Regions from separate parts of the Clostridium saccharoperbutylacetonicum N1-4(HMT) genome, predicted to be linked through region 3. Evidence: riboswitches for the same ligand, from Rfam matches in the RefSeq annotation. Region 3 holds a riboswitch; each other region holds the start of a gene.
The links. Region 3 has a riboswitch for thiamine pyrophosphate ahead of thiW (energy coupling factor transporter S component ThiW). Riboswitches for the same ligand answer to the same signal wherever they lie in the genome.
Positions count from the first base shown of each region.

Region 1: another riboswitch for thiamine pyrophosphate. It lies ahead of CSPA_RS13850 (ABC transporter ATP-binding protein); the one in region 3 lies ahead of thiW (energy coupling factor transporter S component ThiW).
Region 2: another riboswitch for thiamine pyrophosphate. It lies ahead of thiT (energy-coupled thiamine transporter ThiT); the one in region 3 lies ahead of thiW (energy coupling factor transporter S component ThiW).

Region 1 is NC_020291.1:3,077,342-3,080,628, forward strand. It holds gene CSPA_RS13840 (FIST signal transduction protein) at 1-760, shown strand, start outside; gene CSPA_RS13845 (methyl-accepting chemotaxis protein) at 777-1,757, shown strand; TPP riboswitch at 1,813-1,915, shown strand; gene CSPA_RS13850 (ABC transporter ATP-binding protein) at 2,018-2,770, shown strand; gene CSPA_RS13855 (ABC transporter permease) at 2,767-3,287, shown strand, end outside.
Region 2 is NC_020291.1:84,214-87,500, reverse strand. It holds gene CSPA_RS00390 (anaerobic ribonucleoside triphosphate reductase) at 1-1,157, opposite strand, end outside; gene CSPA_RS00385 (hypothetical protein) at 1,527-1,733, shown strand; TPP riboswitch at 1,756-1,856, shown strand; gene thiT (energy-coupled thiamine transporter ThiT) at 1,912-2,589, shown strand; gene CSPA_RS00375 (ferredoxin) at 2,677-2,868, opposite strand; gene CSPA_RS00370 (Mrp/NBP35 family ATP-binding protein) at 2,980-3,287, opposite strand, start outside.
Region 3 is NC_020291.1:918,150-921,436, reverse strand. It holds gene thiC (phosphomethylpyrimidine synthase ThiC) at 1-207, opposite strand, end outside; gene thiD (bifunctional hydroxymethylpyrimidine kinase/phosphomethylpyrimidine kinase) at 289-1,113, opposite strand; gene thiW (energy coupling factor transporter S component ThiW) at 1,143-1,676, opposite strand; TPP riboswitch at 1,840-1,950, opposite strand; gene CSPA_RS04100 (FMN-binding protein) at 2,071-3,287, opposite strand, start outside.

The DNA of each region.
Region 1 (3,287 bases), 2.2 Mb from region 3:
AGCTTATAGCAAAGTTAAAAATAATAGTAATGCATTTGCACTATTATTATGTGATGGATTAACAGGGATGGAAGAGAGTATTATTACAACTTTTTATTTTGCTGATGATAATTTTAAAATTATTGGTGGAAGTGCTGGAGATAATCTGAAATTTAAAGAGACCTTTATTTACATTGGAGGTAAAAAGGTTCATAGTGTTGCAATATTTTATAATGCTCAAAGAAGGACAAGTTTAATAAAAGAAAATATTTATGAGCCGAGTGGAAAGAGATTATTGGTAACAGCTGCAGATACTATAAATAGAACTGTAAAAACTTTTAATAAGGTTCCAGCAAGTATAGAATATGCAAGAGTGCTAGGTGTAACAGAAGAAAACTTACCTAACATGTTCATGAATAATCCATTAGGAAAAATATATAAAGATGATGTTGTTATTGCATCACCAATGAAGGTAAATGCTGATAAGTCTATTACTTTTTATTGTCAGGTTATACCAAATACTTTTGTAGAAGTTTTAAAACCTATTGACCCAGATGAACAAGTAAAAAGGACTTTAGGAAGACTGCCTTTTAAACCTAGCTTCATATTTTCTGTGCATTGCATTTTAAGAAGTTTAAAATTTAAAGAAGAAAAACTTTGGAAAAACATTGATAAAGAGATTATATCTTGTTGTTCTAATACTACTGGATTTATTAGTTATGGAGAACAATATTATAAAGCTCATGCAAATCAAACAATGGTAATGTTAATTGTGGAATAAAAGGGGAGAGGAAAATATGTTTAATTTTTTAGGTAAAGACAATAATACGGACAAAATTGATTCTAATATTAATGCTGCTGAATTAAATAAAGTAGAAGAAAAAGAATTTGGATATACAAATGAAATTTTTGATTTAGCAAATCAAATTCAAAGGAATATTGATGTTTTAGTTAATGAAGAAGGAAGTATAACATATGGGTTGGATAGCATTTTAAAAGGTTCAGAAGTTACAACGGAACAGACGGACCATGTAAATGAACATCTTAAAACTTTATCTGAAAATAGTGATAATACAAAACGATTAGTGGACGGAGTATTTTTAAGTCTTGATAAATCAAAAGAAGAAATTAATATGGCAAAAAAAGATTTTAATGAAATTATTAATCAAGTTCAATCAATTTCATCTGTATTTGATGAATTTAATGAAGTAATTTCTGAAATTCAAACTAATTATAATAGTATTCAAGGACTAGCCTCTATAATAACTGGAATTGCTGGACAAACTAATTTGCTTTCTTTAAATGCTTCAATTGAAGCAGCTAGAGTTGGCGAAGTAGGTAAAGGTTTTTCAGTTGTTGCAAATGAAATAAAAAAACTTTCTTTAGATACTCAGGATAATGCAAAAGATATTATGACTTCATTGAAAAACTTAACACAGTCTATGGAAAGATTAATGAGTAAATCGAATGATGGAGTTAATGTAATAAATAAAACCAGTGGAGTTATCGGAGCGTCATCTACTATATTAGATAGGATAGCTAAAGCCGAAGCAGAAGTACATAAAGATTTACAGGAAGTTCAAGTTTCACAAATTAATAATTTGGAAGGAATAAAGGAAATATCAACCAATTTAGTGAAATTAGTTGACAAGTCAAAATCTGAAAATCAGGAATTAGAAGAAATTATCTTTAGTATACAGAAAAAAGCAGATTGTTATACAAACATATTAAACTATCTAAATCAAATTAAAATTTTAAAAGATCAATCAAATAGTTAATTTAGTAATAATATTACATTTACATATGCAGAATTTTAGTATATAATCGTGAAAGAAACAAAACTAGGGGTGCATTAAAACGCTGAGAGAGCTTAATAGCTTAACCCTTTGAACCTGAAGTGGTTAGTACCAACGCAGGGAAGTGAGTTTGCCTATTATGAGAAGTTTACATTGAAAAATGATAAATTTATAAGAAATAGTTCAAGCTTTCTATCCTTGTGATGGAAGGCTTTTTTGTCGTATATAAGGAGATGAGAACAATGCTTGAATTTAATAATGTTACTTTTAAATATCCAGAAGATGATTATACAATGATAAAAGATTTATCATTCTCAATAGAAAAAGGTGAATTTATTTCTATTATAGGTGCCAGTGGCTGCGGTAAAAGTACCATCTTTAGGTTAATAAATGGATTGGAAAAAATTCAAGGTGGAAAGATATTTGTTAATGGGAATTCTATAGAAAATATGAAAAATTATAGTGCATACATGCCTCAAAAGGATTTACTTTTTCCTTGGAGGACTATAGGAGAAAATCTTTCCCTGCCAATGGAACTTCAAAAAATTAATAAGAATGAAAGAGAAAAAAGAATTTTAGATATGCTTAAGGAAGTTGGTTTATTAGGTTACAAAGATAAATACCCTAAGGATTTATCTGGAGGAATGAAGCAAAGAGTTGCTTTTGCAAGAACTATACTAACTGGTTCAGAGTTGCTTTTATTAGATGAGCCATTTAGTGCTTTGGATTCATTAACAAAAATTTCAATGCAAGAATGGCTATTAGAAGAATGGAGGTATTTTAATAAAACTATATTATTCATTACTCATGATGTTGAAGAAGCTGTTTTTCTTTCTAAAGCTATATTTGTAATTCATGATAGTCCAATAACTCATTTAGAAAAAATTGAAGTGCCTCTTGAATATCCTAGAAACAGAAGCTTCCTGCAAAAAACACAAATTATGCAATTAAAAGAAGACCTTATAGAAAGACTTAGACAGAAGGTGAAATTATGAAGAAAAACCTGCCAGCTATAATAGTAATATTAGTCATTCTTGGAATGTGGCAAGGAATTGCTGTTATCATAAATGCACATTATATATTGCCGTCACCAACACAAATATTAGCAAAGTTATGGTTGCTTAGAGAACCTTTATTTATGGTACATTTACCAGCAACAATGGGAGTAACGATTCTAGGACTGTTTATTTCTGTAATTTTCGGATTGGCTTTGGCTATAGTGATGGATTTGAATGAAAATATAGAAAATGCCTTATATCCAATTATAATAGCATCTCAAACCATACCAACAACAGCTATTGCACCTTTATTTGTACTATGGTTTGGATATAGTATATGGGGAAAAGTTTTGGTAACAATATTAATAACTTTTTTTCCAATAACAATTTCAGTTTATGATGGTTTTAAGTCAACTAAAAGAGAAATGGAAGAATTATTAATAACTTATGGTGCAAGTAAAATGGATATTTTTATAAAGCTAAAAATACCAACAGCGCTTCCAGCCTTCTTTTC
Region 2 (3,287 bases), 830 kb from region 3:
CATCCCATTGTAGCTGGAACATATCCTTTATCATAATACTCTTTATTAAAGTCTGCATCAATGTTCATAAATGTCGGATTCATTCTCTTTGCAGCTACTCTACAAGCTAACTTAAATAAGTGGAAATAAGGATCACTCTCTTCCCTATTAACGCCAGACTTAACTCTGAAGATTATGTTTGGGAAAATAGGTTGTTCTCCTTTTCCTAATCCTTTTTCATATTCTAAAAGAAATATTTCACACACTAGCGCAGCATCCTTACTAGTTGGTAATCCAATATTAATTGAACTAAAAGGAACCTGTGAACCAGCTCTTGAGTGCATTGTATTAAGATTATAAACAACACCTTGCATAGCTTGATGTATTTTTTTTCTTACCTTGCCTTCAAGTAAGGCCTCTATCTTTTCCTCTGGTATTTCTAATTCTTCTAATTCTTTTCTTATTTCATCTCTAGTAGGATCTACAAATATCCCCATATCATTATCAAAGTCTGGATGCGATTGTCCTCCAAACATATCATTTTGAGTGGATTGCAATAATATACATGACAATTCAGCAGCTGTCTCTATTCTTTTAGGAGCATTAATTGTTCCATATCCTGTATTGAATCCATTTTCTAAAATTTCTCTAGTTGGAATATGAAGACAATTTACAGTTAAATTATAGCTATCTAAATCATGGTAATACAAATCTCCTGTTTCGTGAGCCTTTGCTAAATTCTTAGGCATTGTTGCTAAGGTATTCCACTTGTTAGATTCAGATGCTATTCTTAATAATTTTGAACTAAAATTATTCCCAACATTAGCATTATCTCTATCAGTCTCAACTCCAATTTGCCTTATTGCTCTCATTAGATCTGATTTTATTTCTCTAACCTTAGTTCTTTCACTTCTATATGATGAATAAGCAATTGCTATATCTTTGTGACCTTCATCCTTCAGAGCTTTTTCTACAAGATTTTGTATTTGCTCTACCGTAACAGTTCTTTTGTATTCTGACTCAACTTCAATATATTTTATTACTTTATGTACAGTGTCTAACACTTGACTTTCCTTTAATAATAAACCGATTTCACTAGCTGATCCTTTGATCGCTTGAGCTATCTTATCCGAATTAAATTTAACTTCTCTCCCATCCCTTTTCACAACATATAGCATTTTTATTCCCTCCACACACAATATATAGTATTTAACTACCGTATTATTATACTGTATTAGGTATTCATTAGCAATGCTACTATTTTTTTATTTTTTAGGCTTTAGAATTTAATTATCGTGATTTACATCCGATTATCTTTTATTTTTCCTATTTTTTGTGATTTTTAAGTATTTGACTAATTAAGAAATTTTATATTCACTCTATTTTACTACGTTCATAAATAGTATAATACTTTTCATTAAATTTATTCTGTAAGTTTATACAATAAATTATTTTTTCAAAAGACTTTTCCTTGAATACTTATTTACTAATTAGTAAATAATATTATCGTAATAATCTATATAAATATGAAAGGAAATTATTTTTATATGAAAAATTTTATATTAGATTCAACTTATAAAGATGTTACTATTATTAATAGCAATGATGATATAAGTATTGTTCCCTTAAGTTCTTTACGCCTCAATTCCATTCCTCATAATTATGTACATATAAGTGAAACTGCTATAAATCATGCTATTGATTATAATAAAAATAGTAGATTAAATAATTATAGCATAATTGACTATTTATAATTATTGGTATAAACTGTATATGATAATGTGCTAGGGGAGCCATCGTGCTGAGATTTGATATTCATAAACCCTTAAAACCTGATCTAGTTAATTCTAGCGTAGGGAATGCAACCTTATAAAAATATATTGATATTTATTTGGTTCATAATCTCCAAGCACAATAAAGGAGGTTTTTTTTATGTCAATTTTTAATGATTGGTCTGTACAATTTTCCGAACTAATCCAAAAATTTCCACAAAATATTCAGGATATAGCTGCAAGTCCAATGTCAATTGCTACACTAATAGGATGTATATTGTTACTTGTGGTATTAGTCAAAGCAAAAAAAATTCAATTCACTCCACAATTAATTGCTCGTATTGGTATAGCCTTAGCATTGGCAACTGTATTAAAAATGCTTAGAATATATCACTTTCCACAAGGCGGAAGTATTACATTAGGTAGTATGGTTCCAATTATGCTTATAGCTCTTATGTATGGTCCAGAAATAGGTTTCCTAACTGGTTTCCTATATGGCATAATAACATTAATCTTAGATCCATATATCTTAAGTCCAATACAAGTATTATTTGATTATCCATTACCTTTTACAGCACTAGGTGTTGTTGGATTCTTTAAAAACAAGAAATTACTCGGAGTAGGTATAGCAGCCTTTGTTCGGTTCATATGTCATTTCATTTCAGGTGTGGCATTCTTTGGGTCATATGCTCCTGACGGAATGTCTCCAGTTGTATATTCAGTAATAGTTAATGGTCCTATGGTTGGAATAGAAGCTATCATATGCTTAGTAATTTTTGCTGTACTTCCTATGGAAAGGATAGTACATGCCTCTTCAACAAATGCCATAACTAATTAAGCTTTTAATAAAATAGGATTGATTTTGTATTAACAATAATCAATCCTATTTTTATTTATATGCACAAACTTATTTATACATATAATTCTATTCTTCTACTTCAATTGCATTTACTGGACAGCTTTCTTCAGCTTCCTTAGCTGAATCCTCAGCGTCTGATGGTACTTCATCCACTATAGCCCCTGCTTTTCCATCATCCTCCATATCAAAGCATTCTGGACATATAGACGGACATAACCCACATGCTATACACGTATCTTTATCTACCTTTGGTTTCATAATTTAATTCATCTCCTCAATATAAAATTACATAACTTATTATTTCCTAAGAAATATTAAGTTATGTATTAATATAATTATATAATTTTCAATTATAAAACCACTATATTTCTAATATAATCCTTCAAATATTAATGAATATAATGAATTTTCTCTTACATATTCCTCAGCTTTCCCACTTTCTAATGCTTCTGTAAGTTCAATATTAATTGGTAGTTCTCCAATTAAAGGAATTCCTAAATAGTCAGCATTTTCTTCTGAAGATTTTTTACTAAATACTCTTATCTTTTTATCACAATCTGGGCAATTTATATAGGCCATATTTTCTACTACACCTTTAATCTTAATACCTATTTTTTGTGCCATTATAACAACTTTCTTAACAATCATAGATACCATATCTTGAGGTGTAGAAACTA
Region 3 (3,287 bases):
GTTAACATTTATTTTTGTTCTAAGACCATCCCCAATTCCTTCTGGGCTAAGTGATTTATGATTAATATTAGCTGGAATTACAATTCTGCCTTCTGCTATAAGCTTCATTAATTTTTCTTCTGAAATATTTTCTTTATCAGCAACTACCTTCATTTCTTTAGTTAGCATACCTTTTTTAGCAGCTTCCATTTGTGTTTTATAATTCATTTTTCAACTCTCCTTAAATCTCATTTTAATATTTAAACTATTACCTAAACCAACTCTTACTTTAACAAAGCAATAAATTTTTTATGAATTCTTGTTTTCGCTTTGTGCTTTTTCTAAAAGTGTATAAAGTTCATAAAAATGATTAGTAGGCCCAACACCTTTCCCAAGTTCAAAACCATGCTCTATAGCTACTGTTATATATCTTTTACCTTCTTTGACAGCCTCCTCCATAGTCATACCCTTTGCTAAATTTGCTGCTATAGCTGAGGATAATGTGCAGCCAGTTCCATGAGTGTGAATTGTATTTATTCTTTCTTGTGGTAAAAATACAAAACTTTCTCCATCAAATAATAAATCAGTAGCTTCATTTTCTAAATGTCCACCTTTAACTAAGACTGCTTGTGGTCCAAGTTCCTTTAGCTTTAAAGCTGCTTCCTTCATTTCTTCTATATTATTTATTTTTAGCCCTAAAATTTCTTCTGCTTCTGGTAAATTTGGAGTTATTAAAACAGCCAAAGGAAATAATTCTTTAACCAAAGTGTCTTTAGCATCCTTTGATAGCAAATTGAATCCACTTTTAGAAATCATAACAGGATCTAATACTATTGGCGGTAATTTTTCAATTTTCCTCAAGGCTTTTGAAATAGCTTTAATTGATTCAATCTTTGAAACCATGCCTATCTTTACAGCATCAACTCTTATGTCCTCAAAAATAACATCTATTTGGGATTCTATCATTTCTGGATTTATGTCTTGAATTCCAAAAACCCCCATTGTATTTTGAGCCGTTACAGCTGTAATAACACTCATTCCATAAACTCCATTAGCTGAAAAAGATTTTAAATCAGCTTGAATTCCTGCTCCTCCACAAGTATCTGAACCTGCTATAGTCAATGCTCTGAACATAAAATCATCCTTTCTCCCTATTAAATTATTTAAATATGATCCACACTGTGTTTTTTATCTGATGTCACTTCATTATTTATAAGTATTTTCTTTATTATAGGGATATTTACAAAGAAATATGCTATAATTGCTCCAACACTGCAGCTTGATATAAATGGAATTACATATACAAACACTGCTACTTGTTTTCCTAAAATTAATGCTGCTACTGGATAAGCTAATACTGCTCCTAATATTCCTGTACCAACTATTTCTCCAACTACAGCTATACTTGGTTTTCTAAATTTCTTATAAAGAATTCCTGCAAGGAATGCCCCAACCATACTTCCTGGGAATGCTAATAAACTTCCTGTCCCCATAATATTTCTTATAAGGGATGTAATAAATGCATTTGCAACTGCATACATTGGTCCTAAGGTCACTGCGCCAACCACATTTACAAAATGTTGAATTGGCGAGATTTTAGCTGCTCCAACTGGTATAGAAAAGGTTCCAAATATAACAGAGATACCAATTAAAACACCACTTAATGCAATTTTCTGTGCTTTACTTTTTTCTTTCATAAAAAATTCCTCCTTAAAAATCAATGAAATGATATTTGTGAAATTAAATTTTATAAAATTCTTTATAGATTTTATAATTGATTAACTTTAAGAAGTTATTATTTTAAACAAAAAAAATGTATCCCAAGGGATACATTAAATTATCTGCAAAAATATATGCACAAAAAACATCAATATACTTCCCTACGTTGGTACTAGCCAAATCAGGTTATAAGAGTCCAGGAAATCAATCTTTCCAATCTCAGCTAAAATATTAGCTCCCCTAGTTATTCAATTATAAAATTTTCATTCACAGCTTAAAGATTATACCAATCCTTATAAAACGTCAAGTAATATTTAATAGAAAAAGTGCTCCATCTTACAAAAATTAGAACTTTTTCTTATATTAACATTGTTATTTTGCTTGGCTCAGAGCATTTGCAACAGCACTCATTATTCCTTTTGAACTATAAGTTGCTCCTGAAACTGTATCTACTGCTGTTGACTGCTTCGAAATTATACTATTCATTATAGTATTTTCAACTCTTTGATAAAACTTAGGAGTATCTTGGTTAGATACTGTTTTTATACCAGTTATTTTTCCACCTGATATATTAACTGAAACCTTAGTTGTTCCTCCTCTATAGCCTGTTCCAGCTCCTGTATATGTTCCATCTTTATATTCACCTGCACTACTACTTGTTTTAGAATTTGTACTATTAGTTGTGCTTTCATTTCCTTGACTTGCTACTGTATTTGAAGCTTCACTATTTTGAGTTTCACTAGTTTTATCAGATACACTATTATTTGTTGATGAAATTAAAGCATTTTCAACAGCACTCATAATTCCCTTACTACTAAAGGTTGCTCCTGAAACTGTATCCACCGACACTGACTGTTTAGAAATTATACTATTCATTATAGTACTTTCAACTCTTTTATAAAACTTTGGAGTGTCTTGATTAGATACTGTTTTTATATCAGTTATTTTTCCACCCGATACTGTAACTGAAACTTTAGTTATTCCTCCTCTATAGCCTTCTCCACTTCCTGTATATGTTCCATCTTTATATTTTTGTGAAGAACTCTCTGATACTGATGAACTTTGAGTTGCATTGCTTGATATAGTGCTATTATTTGATATTATACCAGAATTACTTAATGCATCTGCACCAAAATTAGTTAATCCATAAACACCTAACATTGCAGCCATTGCAAAAGAACCAGCTAAATTTTGATTTACATCTTGACCTAAAATATTTATATTGGCATTTTTTCTTGGGCACACTTCTGTACACTTTAAACAGTTAATACAATCGCCACCCTTAACACCATCTACCTTATAAAGGTTTAATCCCATAGAACAATTAATAGTGCAAACTCTGCATTTGCCACAATCTGCTTTTGGTTTGTTTATTTTTACTATTCCAAATTTAGATATTATGGAAAATATTGCACCTAATGGACATAAGTATCTACAGAAAAATCTTTCAATAAAGGCTGCTCCTATTGTTATTAATATTAAGAGAATTAATCCTATTAACAAAGTTGAAACATCAGTTATTTGCCCAAAAGCATCCCAAGGACTTGTACTTTCTAATATACTGCTTCCAAATGTCCATGAAACAATTA